2 regions of the Massilia sp. UYP32 genome follow, and region 1 is predicted to be linked to the other one. Evidence: predicted binding sites of a transcription regulator. Region 1 holds the regulator's gene; the other holds the start of a gene.

Region 1 (7,652 bases):
ATGACCGCATTATCAACTGGCAACCCAGCCTCCAGGCTCTGGGTTAAACTGCACGTCTAGTGAAACGCGCGGCAATCACGCCGCGCGCCTTATTTTGCGACGACGACAATGCCCATGCTGCAGTCTCCGCTGACCATCCAACGGCTGTACGACGACAACCGCGACAGCCTGCAACTCGGCTGGTTCGCGGGCTTTCCCGGCGGTGAACGCCAGATCGCCGGCGACGCCGCCTCGGCCGCCGACCAGGTCGGCCACCTGAACCTGATCCACCCGGGCCGGATCCAGGTGTTCGGCCACCAGGAACTCGACTACTACCACCGCCTCAAGGCCAATTCGCGCAGCCATGTGGTTGGCGAACTGATCGGCGGTGGCCCGCCCGCGCTGATCATCGCCCAGGGCCTGGAAACCCCGCCCGACATCCTGGCGATCTGCGACGAGCAGAACATCCCGCTGTTCTCGACCCCGCTGCCGGCGGCGCAGGTGATCGACTTCCTGCGCGTGTATTTATCGAAAAAGCTGGCCCAGCGCGTGATCATGCACGGCGTGTTCATGGACGTGCTGGGCGTGGGCGTGCTGATCACGGGCGACTCGGGCCTGGGCAAGAGCGAACTGGGCCTTGAACTGATCTCGCGCTCGCACGGCCTGGTGGCCGACGACGCCGTGGAATTCTCGCGCATTGCGCCGAACATGATCGAGGGCCGCTGCCCGCCGCTGCTGCAGAACCTGCTCGAAGTGCGCGGCCTGGGCCTGCTGGATATCAAGGCGATCTTCGGCGAGACAGCAGTGCGGCGCAAGATGCGCCTGAAGCTGATCGTGCACTTGGTCAAGCGCGGCGCGCTGGACGAAGAGGTCGAGCGCCTGCCCTTCCACTTCCCGACCGAAGACGTGCTGGGCCTGCCGATCCGCAAGGTCGTCATTCCGGTGGCAGCCGGCCGCAACATCGCGGTGCTGCTGGAAGCCGCGGTGCGCAACACGATCCTGCAACTGCGCGGCATCGACACGCTGCAGGAATTCATGGAGCGCCAGCGCCAGGCCATGAGCGCGGATTGAACAACTGAGGAACCGGTATCGACGGCGCGGCGGCGTGCCATCGGGTGAAGGTTGCGGTATCATCGCCGCATGCACATCGTCCTCATCACCGGCATCTCGGGCTCGGGCAAGTCCGTGGCCCTGAACGTCCTGGAAGACGCGGGTTACTACTGCGTCGACAACCTGCCGCCGGCGCTGCTGCCGGCCCTCGTCAATACGGTCAACGAAACCGGCACCGCCAAGATGGCGGTCGCGGTCGACGCGCGCAGCGCCGAGTCGCTGGTCGAACTGCCGGTGAGCGTGCGCCGCATGCGCGAGGACGGCCATGCGGTCAAGGTCATGTTCCTGACCTCGAGCACCCATTCGCTGGTCGCGCGTTTTTCCGAAACGCGGCGCAGCCATCCGCTGTCGCACGAGCTGCGCCCGGGCGAGAACCCGGCCTCGCGCCGCACCCTGATCGAATGCATCGCCGAAGAGCGCGAGCGCCTGTCGTCGATCGAGAACCTGGGCCACGTGATCGACACCTCGGAGCTCTCGGCCAATAAACTGCGCGCCTGGATCAAGGAGCTGGCCGAGGTCGCCCATGCGCCGCTGACCCTGTTCTTCGAATCGTTCGCCTTCAAGGTCGGCGTGCCGCTCGACGCCGACTTCGTGTTCGACGTGCGCGCGATCCCGAACCCGTACTACGACCTGGCCCTGCGCCCTCTCACCGGCAAGGACCAGCCGGTGATCGACTTCCTCGACGCCCAGCCGAGCGCGATCGAGATGCTGGCCGACATCCGCAACTTCGTGGCCAAGTGGCTGCCGTCGTTCAAGACCGACAACCGCAGCTACCTGACGGTGGCGGTGGGCTGCACCGGCGGCCAGCACCGCTCGGTGTACATGGCCGAACACCTCGGCGCCTACTTCGGCGATACCGAACGGGTGATCGTGCGGCATCGGGAGCAGCCGAAGAATCCGGCTGCGTGATCTCGTCGTCGCTGGTCAGCTATTGAAGAAGTAGTAGGCAGCGGCGCCCATGCCCTCACCCATGTGATATGCGACCAGGAATGCCAACGATACGACGCTGATGGCCAGGGAGGCTTTCACGAACTGCGAGAGCGCGCGGTGTTCGGAGATCAGGTTTTGCCAGGAAATCATGTGCAGCTGTCATCGGTGATAAGAATCTGACAGTAGCACAAGGAGATAGCGCGCAAGCTCACGCATTCTCACCGCGGCTTGCAGGGACGCCCGACTCACGCAGGATGACCTTATCTTTCATGTGCAGCATTTACCGCAGCAACGCCGCTGTATCGACGACCCGCACGTCGTGCATCTGGTGCAGGTAGGCTTCCAGGTAACCCTTGTGCGAAGCACCGACGATGACCAGCAGCCGCGTGCCCGGCATGACGCCCACCACGTCGCGGATGTTCGCCGCCATGCGCAGGTTGCGCGTTTCCCAGTAGCCGACGTAGGCGCGGCCGAAGCGCTGCGGTGACGGCTCGTTCAGCGCCGCGCCGAAATCGATCTCGAAGCTCGCCGCGACGTGGGCCGGCGAATTGTAGGCGCGAACCATCGCCAGCAGGCCTTCCGGAGTATCCACGCCCCGGTCGAGGATCTCGTCCTCCTTCTTGCGCTTGGCATTGGCCGGATTGTCCCAGGCCTTCATGATCGCCTCGCCGGCCGCCTTGCGATCGGCGTAGGGGCGGCCTGCCGTCTGGTCGTCCATCGCATATACGCGCTCATGCCCCAGCCGGGCCGCCAGCTGCGCCGCGATCGCCACGCTTTCGTTGGGATGAACCGCGAGCTTTTGCAGCCGTGCGACCAGGACCTCATCCAGGCCGTCGCCGGCGCGGCGCTCGGCGTTCGGCAGGCGGAGCCACTGGACCACGGCCGACGCCTCCTCGCCGCCGGCCAGGAACACGGCCGCCAGGCGCCGTCGCTGGGCCGCCGACGGCGCCGCGGGCCAGGCGGCCAGCAGCCGTTCGGCCTCGGCGGTGGCCTGCGGCACGTCGAGCCCGGTCGCCGCCCTGGCCGGCGCGGTATCCCAGCAATAGCCGTCGACCGCCTCCTGGTAGCGCGCCGCATAGCGGCGCATGAAATCGCACTGCGGCCCGGAGCGGTCCTCGACCGCGATCGCCTGCGGCTTCCAGGCGGCGAGCCGGTCGTTCAGCGGGGCCAGGCTCGACGTCTGGAAGGTCTTGGGCAGGTGCGCCAGGTGGGGCGAGCCGAGCACCATGATCTCGTTGACCGGCCCCGTCGCGGGGCCCTTGAGCCGGCTCGGATCGAAGGCCGGCTGGTAATCCTGCGCGGCGGCGGCGCAGGACAAGGTCATCGAGATCAGCAAGGCAGGCAGGCGCATCGGGTTTCCTTTCAGGTCATGAAGACCCGATGTTCACACCTCACCGATATGGTGTCACGCAAAAATGGATATGCACGCAGCGGATTATGCGAGATGCCTGAGCGGATGCGCATGCTCCGGCCACACCGGGTCGAAGAAGCGCGCCACCATGTCGGGCGTCACCTGATCGAGCGAAGGCGGATTCCAGCGCGGCGCATTGTCCTTGTCGATGACGAGCGCGCGCACGCCTTCCAGCACTTCGCCATGCGCGAAGTTGTGACGCACCAGCGAACGTTCCATGCGCAGGCAGTCGGCCACGGACAGCTGCGCGCCGCGCGCCAGCAGTTCGTGGGTCACGCACATCAATAGGGGCGAGCGCTGGCGCATCGCCGCCAGGGCGCGCTGCGCGAACGGCGTCTCGTCGCCTTCGAGCGAAGCCATGATCGCGGCGACCGACGCGGCGCCGAAATGCGCATCGATCAGCTGGCGCTGGGCCTGCAGTTCGCCATTGCCCGCCTTCTGCGCGAACGGCGCCGCGAAAGCGCGGATCGCCGCCGGCAGGTCGGCGCCGGGTGTGGACGCGATCAGGGCATGCAGGGCCCGCAGTTCGGCGCCCGGCACGAAGACATCGGCCAGACCGATATGGAGCGCGTCGGCGGCGCCGATCGTCAGCCCGGTCAGGCCCAGGTAGTTGCCCAGCTGTCCGGGCGCATGCGACAGGAAGTGGCTGCCGCCGACGTCCGGGAACAGGCCGATGTTCACCTCGGGCATGGCCATCTTCGTGCGCTCGGTCACGATGCGCAGGCCGCAGTCCGGGCCGCCCTGGGCGATGCCCATGCCGCCGCCCATCACGACGCCATCCATGATGGCGATGTAGGGCTTCGGGTAGAAATGGATCAGGTGGTTCAGCGCGTATTCTTCGGTGAAGAAATCCTCGAGCAGCGCGCTGCCGCCCATCGGCGTCGCATGGCCGACCTCATGGAAGAAGCGGATGTCGCCGCCCGCGCACAAGGCCTTCTCGCTGCTGCTGGTCAGTACGACCGCGTCGACCTGCCCGTCATGCCGCCAGGCGCGCAGCACAGTGGTGAGCGCGCGCACCATCTCGAGCGACAGCGAATTGAGCGCCTTCGGGCGGTCCAGGGTGATGATGCCGGTGCGGTTGGCGACGCGGGTCAGGACGTGGTCGGTCATGGCGTAATCCGTAATGGAGAGACATGCATTTTACCGAACACACGAAACGCGTCATATCGGGGAGCTGGATGCAAAAAGGGCGTCCCCTCAGACGCCCTTAGCTAGTGTGAGCCCTGCGCCTGATCAGGCGACAGCAGCGTCTTCGCCGCCGTTTTCCGGCAGGCGTTTGATCGAGGTACGGCTATGGTCCTTCAGCATTTGCTTGTGTTTCAGAATCTGTCTGTCCAGCTTATCCATCAGCGTATCGATCGCGGCGTACAGGTCTTGCGCGACACTTGCCACGTGCAGGGTCTTGCCCGACACCTGGACGTTGATCTCTGCTTTCTGCCTTTTTTCTTTTTCAGTGAGGTTGTCGACGGCCAGGAAGACGTGGGTGTCGATCACCTGGTCGAAATGGCGAATGATGCGCTCGAGCTTATTCTGAACGTATTCACGGATGGCGGGGGTTACTTCGAGATGATGGCCACTGATTGTGAGGTTCATACACACTCCTTTGAAAAGGTTGCACCGTGTGGACCACACCAACGCGACAAGGCACGACGGGTGTGGACGGCGCAGTTACAAGGACTTGCGGAGGCTTACAGGGGGTATCTTGAGGGCTTCACGGTATTTTGCAACCGTCCGGCGCGCGATGACCATGCCTTGTTCCCCGAGCATCTCCGCGATCTTGCTGTCGGACAATGGGTTCCTAGGGTCTTCTGCTCCTGTCAATTGTGCGATGAGCGCACGGATTGCCGTCGAGGATGCTTCGCCTCCCGCCTCGGTGGCAACGTGGCTGCCGAAGAAATACTTCAACTCAAACATGCCGTGCGGGGTCAGCATGTATTTCTGCGTTGTGACACGAGAAATTGTGCTCTCGTGTAGGCCTAGTGTATCAGCTATCTCACGTAAAACAAGGGGCCGCATGGCAACCGCGCCATGGGAGAAAAAGTTGCGCTGGCGCTCGACGATCGCCTCCGCCACGCGCAGGATGGTGTCGAATCGCTGGCGCATATTCTTGATGAGCCACTTCGCTTCCTGCAGCTGCGCGCCCATCTGCGCTTCGCTCTTGCCCTGCTTGAGCAGGCTGGCGTACAGGCTGTTCACGCGCAGGCGCGGCATCACGTCCGGGTTCAGGGTGACCGCCCAGCCGCTCTTGGAACGGCGCACGATCACGTCCGGCACCACGTAGTCCGACACGTTCGAGGCGAACGCCGCGCCCGGATGCGGATTGCATTGGCGCACCACGGCCTGCACCTCGCGCAAGTCTTCGTCGTCGCAGTCGAGCGCTTTTTTCAGCTTGCTGTATTCGCGCTGGGCGAACCAGCTCAGGTAACCCTCGACGATGGTCAGCGCCATGCGCCGCGTCACCAGCGGCACGCCCGGCATGCGCCGGATCTGCAGCGCCAGGCACTCGGCCGCGCTGCGCGCGCCGACGCCCACCGGGTCCATGCTCTGCACCAGCGCCAGCGCACACCGTAATTCGTCGATCTCGATCTCGAGTTCTTCGGGCAGCCTGGCGTGGATCTCGTCGAGCGGCTCTTCCAGGTAGCCGTTGTCGTCCAGCGCATCGATCACCAGCTCGGCCAGCGCACGGTCGCGCGCCGACAGGATGGCTTCGCGCACCTGTTCCATCAGGTGTTCGCGCAGCGTGATGGCGCAGGCCTCCAGTTGCGGGCGGCCGTCCTCGTCCTCGCCGCCGCCGGACGATGGCGCGCCGCCGTCGCTCCAGTCGGCATCGACGCGTTCGTTGTCGGCGCCGCCCTCGAAACCCTCGCCCTCCTGCGCCGGCGCACCCTCGCCCTCGGCCTGCTGGCCGGGCGCCGGCGGCGCTTCGCCATTGGCGGGCGCATTGTTGATGGCGCCATCGGCCAGCAGGCGCACCGATCGGTCGAGCGGATCGTCGAGCCGCTCGAGCAAGGGGTTATCGCCCAGTATCTGCTCGATCTCCTGGTGCAGCTCGAGCGTCGACAGTTGCAGCAACCGGATCGACTGCTGCAGTTGCGGCGTAAGCGCGAGGTGCTGCGAAGTGCGAAGTTGCAGGGACTGTTTCATCTAGGCGTCGCTCACATGCGGAAGTGTTCACCCAGGTACACGCGGCGCACCGACTCGTCGGCGATGATGTCGTCAGGACGGCCGGAGGCAAGCACCGCGCCCTGGTTGATGATGTAGGCGCGGTCGCAGATGCCGAGCGTCTCGCGCACGTTGTGGTCGGTGATCAAAACACCGATCCGGCGCTCCTTCAGGAAGCGCACGATGCGCTGGATCTCGATCACGGCGATCGGGTCGACGCCGGCGAACGGTTCGTCGAGCAGCACGAAGCGCGGATTGGTCGCCAGCGCGCGCGCGATTTCCACGCGGCGGCGCTCGCCGCCCGACAGCGACAGCGCCGGATTCTCGCGCAGCTTCTCGATCTGCAGGTCGGCCAGCAGGGTGTCGAGGCGCTCGTTGATCTGGTCTTTCGACAGCGGCTTGCCGTTGTCTTTCTGCAGCTCGAGCACGGCGCGGATGTTCTCTTCCACCGTCAGCTTGCGGAACACCGAAGCCTCTTGCGGCAGGTAAGACAGGCCCAGTACGGCGCGGCGGTGGATCGGCAGGCTGGTGATGTCGGTGCCGTTGATGTCGATCGAGCCGGCGTCCGACGGCACCAGGCCGACGATCATGTAGAACGACGTCGTCTTGCCGGCGCCGTTCGGGCCCAGCAAGCCGACCACTTCGCCGCATTCGACCTGCAGCGACACGTCGCGCACCACCAGGCGCTTGCCATAGCTCTTCTGCAGGCCCTTGACGACCAGTGTGCTGCGATCGCCCAGCTCCATCGGAATCGCCGTCATTGGGCGCCTCCGGCGGGTGCGCGCTTGGGCGCCAGGATCAGGGTGCCGCGGCCGCCGCCGGCGACGCTCTTGCCGCTTTCGTCGTTGCGCACCGTGGCCACTTCCTTGCGGTTGTCGTAGGAAATGAAGGGGCCGGTGATCTGGTTGGTCATGCGCGCGCCTTCGAGTTCGCGCACGACGGCGTTGGAATACAGGCGCACCAGTTCCGACCGCTCGTCGTACTCGATGCGCTCGGCCTGGCCGTCGACCCACAGGTCGGGACCGCCGTCACGCTTCTGGCGGAAAGTGGCGACCTTGCC
Region 2 (7,652 bases), on a different contig from region 1:
TGTTGCGCGCGAAGCGCACGTTGCCGACGCGGCTGCCTTCGATCCCCACGGTGCACTCGTCGGCTTTCGACAGCGACAGCACGCGATCGGTGATACGTTTTGCTTGTTCCTGATTCAGGGATTTCATCCTGGTCTCCTTATCCGATCTTGCGTGCGGTATTGATGACGTTGATGCCGTTGAAGCGGGTGGTGCTCGATCCGTGCGACACCGCGCTCACCTGGCTCGGCTGGCCCTTGCCGTCGAAGAAGGAGCCGCCCATGCGCCAGTCGCGCTCGTCGCAGATGGCCGAGCAGGCATTCCAGAATTCCTGGGTATTCGCCTGGTAGGCCACGTCCTCGAGCGGGCCGGTGATCTTGCCGTTCTTGATCTCGTAGTACAGCGTGCCGCCGAACTGGAAGTTGTAGCGCTGCTGGTCGATCGAGTAGGAGCCGCGGCCCAGGATATAGATGCCCTTCTTGACGTCCTTGACCATCTCGTCCGGCGTCAGGCGCGCCTTGCCCGGCTCCAGCGAAACGTTCGGCATGCGCTGGAACTGCACCGTGCTCCAGCTGTCGGCGTACGAGCAGCCGTGCGATTCCTTCTCGCCGATGATGTGGGCCTGGTCGCGCGTGGCCTGGTAGTTGACCAGGACGCCGTTGCGGATGATGTCCCACTGCTTGGCCGGCACGCCCTCGTCGTCGTAGCCGATCAGGCCCAGCGAGCCCGGCGTGGTGCGGTCCGCGACAAAATTGACGCGCTCGGCGCCGTACTTGAATTTCTTGCTCTGCCACTTGTCGAGACCCACGAAGCTGGTGCCGGCATAGTTGGCTTCGTAACCGAGCACGCGGTCCAGTTCCGTCGGGTGGCCGACGTTTTCGTGGATGGTCAGGAACAAGTGTTCGGGACTGAGCACGAGGTCGTACTTGCCCGGCTCGACCGACTTGGCGCTGAGCTTCTCGCGCGCCTGCCTGCCGGCCAGGCGCGCATCCTCGACGATGTCGTAGGACTTGGTGTACAGCGTGGTGACGCCGCCGGCGGCGCGCACCTTGTCTTCGGGACGCGCGTCGAAATATTCATAGCCCATCGAGGCCGGGGCGCCCAGGCCGCCGCGCGAGCGGAACTTGCCGGTGGCCTTGTCGACCGCGGTGGCATTGATCGGGGCCCACAGGCGGTGCACGTCCTGGTCGATATAGGAGCCGTCGGTCGAGGCGAAGTATTTTTGCTGGTTGATCTGGAACAGCGAGGCGGTCATGAAGTTCGCGCCCGCATCCAGGCCGGCCTTGTTGGCGGCGATCAGCATGTCGGCCTTTTCCTTGACCGGCAGGGTGCGCCAATCCTTCTTGATCGGCGTGGCCCATGCCACTTCGCCCACGCCCTTGACCGGCGCCAGGCGCACCGGCTCGATCTGCAGCCTGGCGTTGGCCTTGGCGATCGCCACCGCCTGGCGCGCGGCCTGGGCGACGCCGTCCGCGGTCATGCTGTTGGTCGAGGCGAAGCCGTAGGCGCCGTCGGCGATCACGCGCACGCCCACGCCGCTCGATTCGGTATTGTTGATGCTTTCGACGTTCAGGTCGCGCGTGACGATGAACTGGTTCAGGTAGCGGCCGATGCGCACGTCGCAATACGACGCGCCGGCCTGGGTGGCCGCGCCCATGGCGGTGTCGGCCAGGACCTTCTTGGCGCTTGCCGCCATCGGCTTGAGCAGGTCTTCGGCCGCGATCGCGTTGCCGAACACCGGAATGAGCATGGCGCCGGCAGTGCCGGCGCCGATCTGCAGGAATTGTCGACGTTCCATGAATTCTCCAGGTGCGGTGCCCTCGGGTGGCATCCGCGTGGGCGGACAAGCCGCCCACCCTACGTTAAACGGCGTCCGACAGCGACGTGAAGTTGAAGTCGCGGATCTTCATCGACGGGATCAGCATCGAGTAGCGCGCTTCGTCGGCGCCGATCACCACCGGCTTGCCGATCTCTTCGATATTGTTCAGCATCGTCACCGGGCTTTCGTTGAAACGGAAGTTCTTGATCGGATGCTTGATCTTGCCGTTCTCGACGTAGAAGGTGCCGTCGCGGGTCAGGCCGGTCAGCAGCACCGATTGCGGGTCCACCATGCGGATGTACCAGGTGCGGGTGACCAGCACGCCCTTCCTGGTGTTGGCGATCAGCTCCTCGGTGGTCTTGTTGGTGCCGGCCATGATGATGTTGCCGGCCGCGCCCACCGCGCGCTGCTTCTTCTGCTGCGCCCAGTAGCGCGAGTAGTCGAGGGCGTTGATCTTGCCGTCCTTGACCAGCTCCACGCGTTCGCGCGGCAGCATGTCGTTATCCCATGGCAGCACGGCGACGTCCTTGTCCCATGGGTCGGACCAGATGTTGACCTGGCTGTCGAACAGCTTGTCGCCCAGCCGGTTCTTGCCGCCGGCCTTCGACAGGAAGCTGCGGCCCTCGTCGGCGCGGCGCGCGTCGAAGCCGCCCAGCATGAAGGACAGCAGGTCCGACGTCGCCGCCGGCTCCATGATCACGGTGTAGCGGCCCGGCTCCAGCGCCTTGGCGTCGACCGAGCGCAAGGCCTTCTCGATCGCGATCTCGGCCGCTTCGCGCGGGTCGAACTTGGTGACGTCGCGCGCCGAGCGCTTGACCCAGCCCGAACCGCGGCCGTCTTCGGTGCGCACGGTCAGGGTGAAGTCGAGCGAGGTCGCGACCTGGTGGCCGAACAGGCCGTTCGAGTTGGCGACGGTCTCGAAGCTGGTGCGGTCGGTGAAGAAGCCGGCCGAGACCAGGCCGCGCTTGCGGCACCCCTCGATCGCGTAGGCGGCGGCCTGCGCGCGGTACTCCGGATCGATGTCGGCGGTCTTCTGCACGAAGGTGTCGGACGGCTTGTAGGCGGTCTTGGCGATCGCCGGGATGAATTCCGGATTGTCCGGCGCCAGCTTCGCCAGGTCTTCGGCGCGGCGCACGGCGCGCTCGATCGACTTGTCGTCGAACTCGTTGATGGTGGCCGTGCCCTGCTTCTTGCCGAATGCGACCTGCACCTGCACGCGGGTGTCGTCGGCCAGGCCGGCGGTCGAGACGGCGTTGCGGGCGAAGCGGATGTTGCCGATGGTGCTGCCTTCGATGTTGACGATGCACTCGTCGGCCTTGGTCAGCGACATCACGCGATCGCTGATCTTCCTGGTTTGTTCCTGGGTCAAGATGCTCATGTGCGTCCCTGCCTTAGCCGATCTTGCGAGCGGTGTTGATCACGTTGATGCCGTTGAAGCGCGCGGTCGACGAACCGTGCGAGACGATGCTGATCTGCGGCGGCTGTCCCTTGCCGTCGAAGAAGGAGCCGCCCATGCGCCAGTCGCGCTCGTCGCAGATCGCGCTGCAGCCGCCCCAGAATTCCTGGGTGTTCGACTGATAGGCCACGTCTTCCAGCATCTGGCCGATCTTGCCGTCCTTGATCTCGAAGAACAGCTGGCCGCCAAACTGCGAGTTGTAGCGCTGCTGGTCGATCGAGAACGAGCCGTCGCCGATGATGTAGATGCCCTTCTTGATGCCCTTGACCATCTCGTCCGGGGTCAGCCTGGCCTTGCCCGGCGCCAGCGACACGTTCGGCATGCGCTGGAATTGCACCGTGTTCCAGCCGTCCGCGTACGAGCAGCCGTGCGATTCCTTCTCGCCGATGATGTGGGCCTGGTCGCGCGTGGCCTGGAAGTTGACCAGGATGCCGTCCTTGATGATGTCCCAGCGCTTGGTCTTGACGCCTTCGTCGTCGTAGCCGATCGCGCCCAGCGAACCCGGGGTGGTCTTGTCGGCGAAGATGTTGACGATCGGGGCGCCGTACTTGAAGCTCTTCGACTTCAGCTTGTCGACCGTGGCGAAGCTGGTGCCGGCGTAGTTGGCCTCGTAGCCCAGCACGCGATCGAGCTCGGTCGGGTGGCCGACGTTTTCGTGGATGGTCAGCCACAGGTGTTCCGGCGACAGCATCAGGTCGTACTTGCCCGGCTGGACCGACTTGGCGGTCAGCTTGCGCTTGGCGTCGCGGCCCGCGGCGCGCGCGTCCTCGACGATGTCGTAGGTCTCGGTGTACAGCGTGGCGACGCCGCCGGCGGCCTTGATCTTGTGCTCGGGGCGGGCGTCGAAGTATTCATAGCCCTTGCCCACCGGGGAGCTCAGGCCGTCGCGCGAGCGGAACTTGCCGGTGGCCTTGTCGACCGCCGTGGCCGACAGCGGCGCCCACAGGCGATGCACGTCCTGGTCGATATACGAGCCGTCGGTCGACGCGAAGTACTTCTGCTGGTTCACCTGGAACAGCATCGTGCGCATGAAGTTGGCGCCGCCTTCCATGCCTGCCTTGTTGGCGGCGATCAGCATGTCGGTCTTCTCGGCGATCGGCACCGTGCGCCAGTCCTTGGTGTACGGCGTGCTCCACGAAACCTCACCGACGCCCTTGACTGGTGCAAGCTGCACCGGTTCGGTCTGCAGCCTGGCGTTCGCTTTGGCGATCGCCACCGCCTGGCGCGCCGCGTTGGCGATGCCGTCGTTCGACATGTCCGAGGTCGCGGCGAAGCCGTAGGCGCCGTTCACGATGACGCGCACGCCGACGCCGGCCGATTCGGTATTGGCCACGTTCTCGACGTTCAGGTCGCGCGTGGTGATGAACTGGTTGAGATAGCGTCCGATGCGCACGTCGGCGTAGCTGGCGCCGGCCTTGGTGGCGGCGTTCAGCGCGACGTCGGCCAGGGCCTTCTTGGCGGCGACGGGCATCGTGCTGACCAGTTCCTCGGCAGCGATCGCGCGACCGAATGGCAACAGCATCGAGGCGGCGGCCAGGCTGCTGAGATTGAGAAAGGTACGGCGTTCCATGTGTTCTCCTGAATGACCTACTTCCGGGCAGCGGTTCCGCAAACAGCTCGGCGCCGCTCTTGTATGTACATCGCTATTGTTTTGGATTTGCCTGTGTGCCACGCGGCAAACCTCTCAACGATAGCATCGACTTAACGTTTTGAATAGGCAATCTTTGTGCCACCTCAATGCAATGTTCTCTGCCTGTGCAAGGCACTGTCAGTACAATGAATATTCCACGCATATGCATATACGGCGAACGCTTGACTATGGAGGTTGCCTGTTCGATCATCCTCGGGCTGACGGCGGCGAACCGCCTGCCGTCCCACCCACCAAGGAGACCTCGCACGATGAAACGACTGATCCTGGCCGCGATGCTGGCAACCGGCCTTGCCGGCGCCGCGCACGCGGACGACGCCCTGAAATCCGCCATCGCCGGCGAACACCGCGCCGCCGCCAGCAAGGCCCGCGACACCTACCGCCACCCTTACGAAACCCTGACCTTCTTCGGCATCAAGCCGAACATGACGGTGATCGAGCTGTCGCCGGGCGGCGGCTGGTACACCGAGATCCTGGCGCCCTACCTGCGCGACCAGGGCAAGCTGTATGGCGCCGTGCCGGACGCCGAGAGCCGCGGCGGCAAGGCCTTCCGCGACAGGCTGGCGGCCAATGGCGCCGTGTACGGCAAGGTGAGCCCGGTCCAGTTCGCGCCACCGGGCAGCATCGCGCTGGGCGCGCCGAACAGCGTCGACATGGTGGTCACCTTCCGCAACCTGCACAACTGGCTGGGCAATGGCGACGACGCCGTGCTCACCGTGCTGAAGGAAGCGCACAAGGTCTTGAAGCCGGGCGGCGTGCTGGGCGTGGTCGAGCACCGCCTGCCGGCGAAGATGGAGCAGGACGCCAAGGCCTCGAGCGGCTATATGCACGAGGCATACGTGATCCGCATGGCCGAACGCGCCGGCTTCAAGCTGGCCGCCAAGTCGGAGGTGAACGCCAATCCGAAGGACACCGCCGACCATGAAAAAGGCGTGTGGACCCTGCCGCCGGTGCTGGCCAACAAGGACAAGGACCGCGAGAAGTACCTCGCCATCGGCGAGAGCGACCGCATGACGCTCAAGTTCGTCAAGCAGTAGGCATAAGCGCCACGTCGCGAAGGAGGGCCGGTATTCCTTCGCGACGATTCCCGTATTTCCTTTTGCGCCGCCTGTGGTTATTCTTCTGGATGCATCCTGAACCGTCCATTCGAAGGAAACCATGAAGACTCTGCCGACATTGCGCCTGGCCGCCCTCCTCCTTGGCGCCTGCGGCGCCGCGCACGCCCAGGACACCGTGCCGCCCGAGGCCCAGGCCATGCCTGCTCCTGCTCCTGCTCCCGCTCCCGCTCCTGCCACGGCGCCCGCCGTCGCGCCCGCCGTCGCTCCCGCAGTTGCTCCCCCTGCCGCCAAGAGCGCCGTGCCGGCGCCGGTCCTGCCCGCGGTCGAGAACTCGGTCGTGAAGATCTTCGCCACGATCCGCCGCCCCGAACCCTATAAACCCTGGACCAAGGCGGCCCCAAGCTCGGTCACCGGTTCCGGCGTCATCATCGAGGGCAAGCGCATCCTGACCAATGCCCACGTGGTCGGCTATGCGAGCCAGGTCGAGGTGCAGGCCAGCCAGTCCGGCGACAAGGTGGCGGCCAGGGTGATCGCGCTGGCGCGCGGCATCGACCTGGCCGTGCTGGAACTGGAAGACCCGTCCTTCTTCGACAGGCGTCCGCCGGTGCCGAGGGCGCCCGTGCTGCCCGACGTGCGCCAGCAGGTGTTCGCCTACGGCTATCCGGTCGGCGGCAATTCGCTGTCGACCACCACCGGCATCGTCTCGCGCGTGGAGTTCGTCAACTACGGCGCCTTCAGCTCGGGCCTGCGGATCCAGATCGACGCCCCGATCAATCCCGGCAACAGCGGCGGCCCGGTGGTGTCGGGCGAGCGCATGGTCGGCCTGGCCTTCGCCGGCGCGGCCAATGCGCAGAATATCGGCTACGTGATCCCCAACGAGGAAATCGAACTGTTCCTGCGCGACGTCGCCGACGGCCGCTACGACGGCAAGCCGCTGCTGCACGACAGCGTGCAGACGCTGGAGAATCCGGCGCTGCGCCAGTTCCTCAAGCTGGATAAATCGGTCGAAGGCGCGGTGGTGCACCGCCCCTACCGGGTCGACGCCAGCTGGCCGCTGAAGGAGTGGGACGTAATCACCCATATCGGCGAGCACGCGGTCGACAACCAGGGCATGGTCAAGCTGGACTCGAACCTGCGCGTGCGCTTCCAGTACCGCATCCAGCAGGTGGCGAAGAACGGCAAGGTCTTGATGACCATCATCCGCGGCGGCAAGCAGATGAAGGTCGAGGTGCCGGCCACCGGCCCGCGTCCGCTCCTGATCTCGGACCTGGACGGCGGCTATCCGTCCTACTTCATCTATGGCCCGATCGCCTTCTCGCGCGCCACCAGCGAATTCATGAGCTTTGTCGCCGGCAGCGCGCCGGGGATGAACGCCTACGCCTTCAACGCCAGCCCGCTGGTCACTCAGCGTGGCGACTCGCCGACGCCGGAGCGCGAAGAGCTGGTGGTGATCAGCGCGCCGTTCTTCCCGCACAAGCTGGTGAGCGGCTACAACAACCGCTTCGGCTCGGTGGTCGAGTCGGTGAACGGCGAGAAGGTGCGCAGCCTGCGCCACCTGGTGGAACTGCTGCGCGACCTGAAGGACGAGCAGGTGGTGCTGCGCTTCGACCAGCGCTACGGCGAAACCATGATCCTGCCGCGCCAGGCGACGCTGGCGGCGACCGAGTCCATCCTGTCGGACAACGGGATCAGGA

Evidence for each region. Region 1 encodes sigma-54, which starts transcription at its own class of promoters, with help from an activator protein. Its sites were predicted from a motif close to TGGCANGNAANCTGCTTT; they were not measured.
Region 2: ABIB42_RS20500 (TldD/PmbA family protein) is a predicted target of sigma-54. The motif match lies at 4,967-4,984, and genes of this name have one in related genera.

Annotation. Positions count from the first base shown of each region.
Region 1 is NZ_JBNDIK010000026.1:89,745-97,396, reverse strand. It holds gene ABIB42_RS20220 (PTS sugar transporter subunit IIA) at 1-47, shown strand, start outside; gene hprK (HPr(Ser) kinase/phosphatase) at 115-1,050, shown strand; gene rapZ (RNase adapter RapZ) at 1,120-1,998, shown strand; gene ABIB42_RS20205 (hypothetical protein) at 2,014-2,169, opposite strand; gene ABIB42_RS20200 (DUF5694 domain-containing protein) at 2,300-3,370, opposite strand; gene ABIB42_RS20195 (enoyl-CoA hydratase/isomerase family protein) at 3,455-4,540, opposite strand; gene hpf (ribosome hibernation-promoting factor, HPF/YfiA family) at 4,664-5,023, opposite strand; gene ABIB42_RS20185 (RNA polymerase factor sigma-54) at 5,099-6,574, opposite strand; gene lptB (LPS export ABC transporter ATP-binding protein) at 6,586-7,338, opposite strand; gene lptA (lipopolysaccharide transport periplasmic protein LptA) at 7,350-7,652, opposite strand, start outside.
Region 2 is NZ_JBNDIK010000027.1:60,523-68,174, reverse strand. It holds gene ABIB42_RS20515 (TldD/PmbA family protein) at 1-127, opposite strand, end outside; gene ABIB42_RS20510 (TldD/PmbA family protein) at 138-1,775, opposite strand; gene ABIB42_RS20505 (TldD/PmbA family protein) at 1,840-3,174, opposite strand; gene ABIB42_RS20500 (TldD/PmbA family protein) at 3,188-4,822, opposite strand; gene ABIB42_RS20495 (class I SAM-dependent methyltransferase) at 5,152-5,937, shown strand; gene ABIB42_RS20490 (trypsin-like peptidase domain-containing protein) at 6,059-7,652, shown strand, end outside.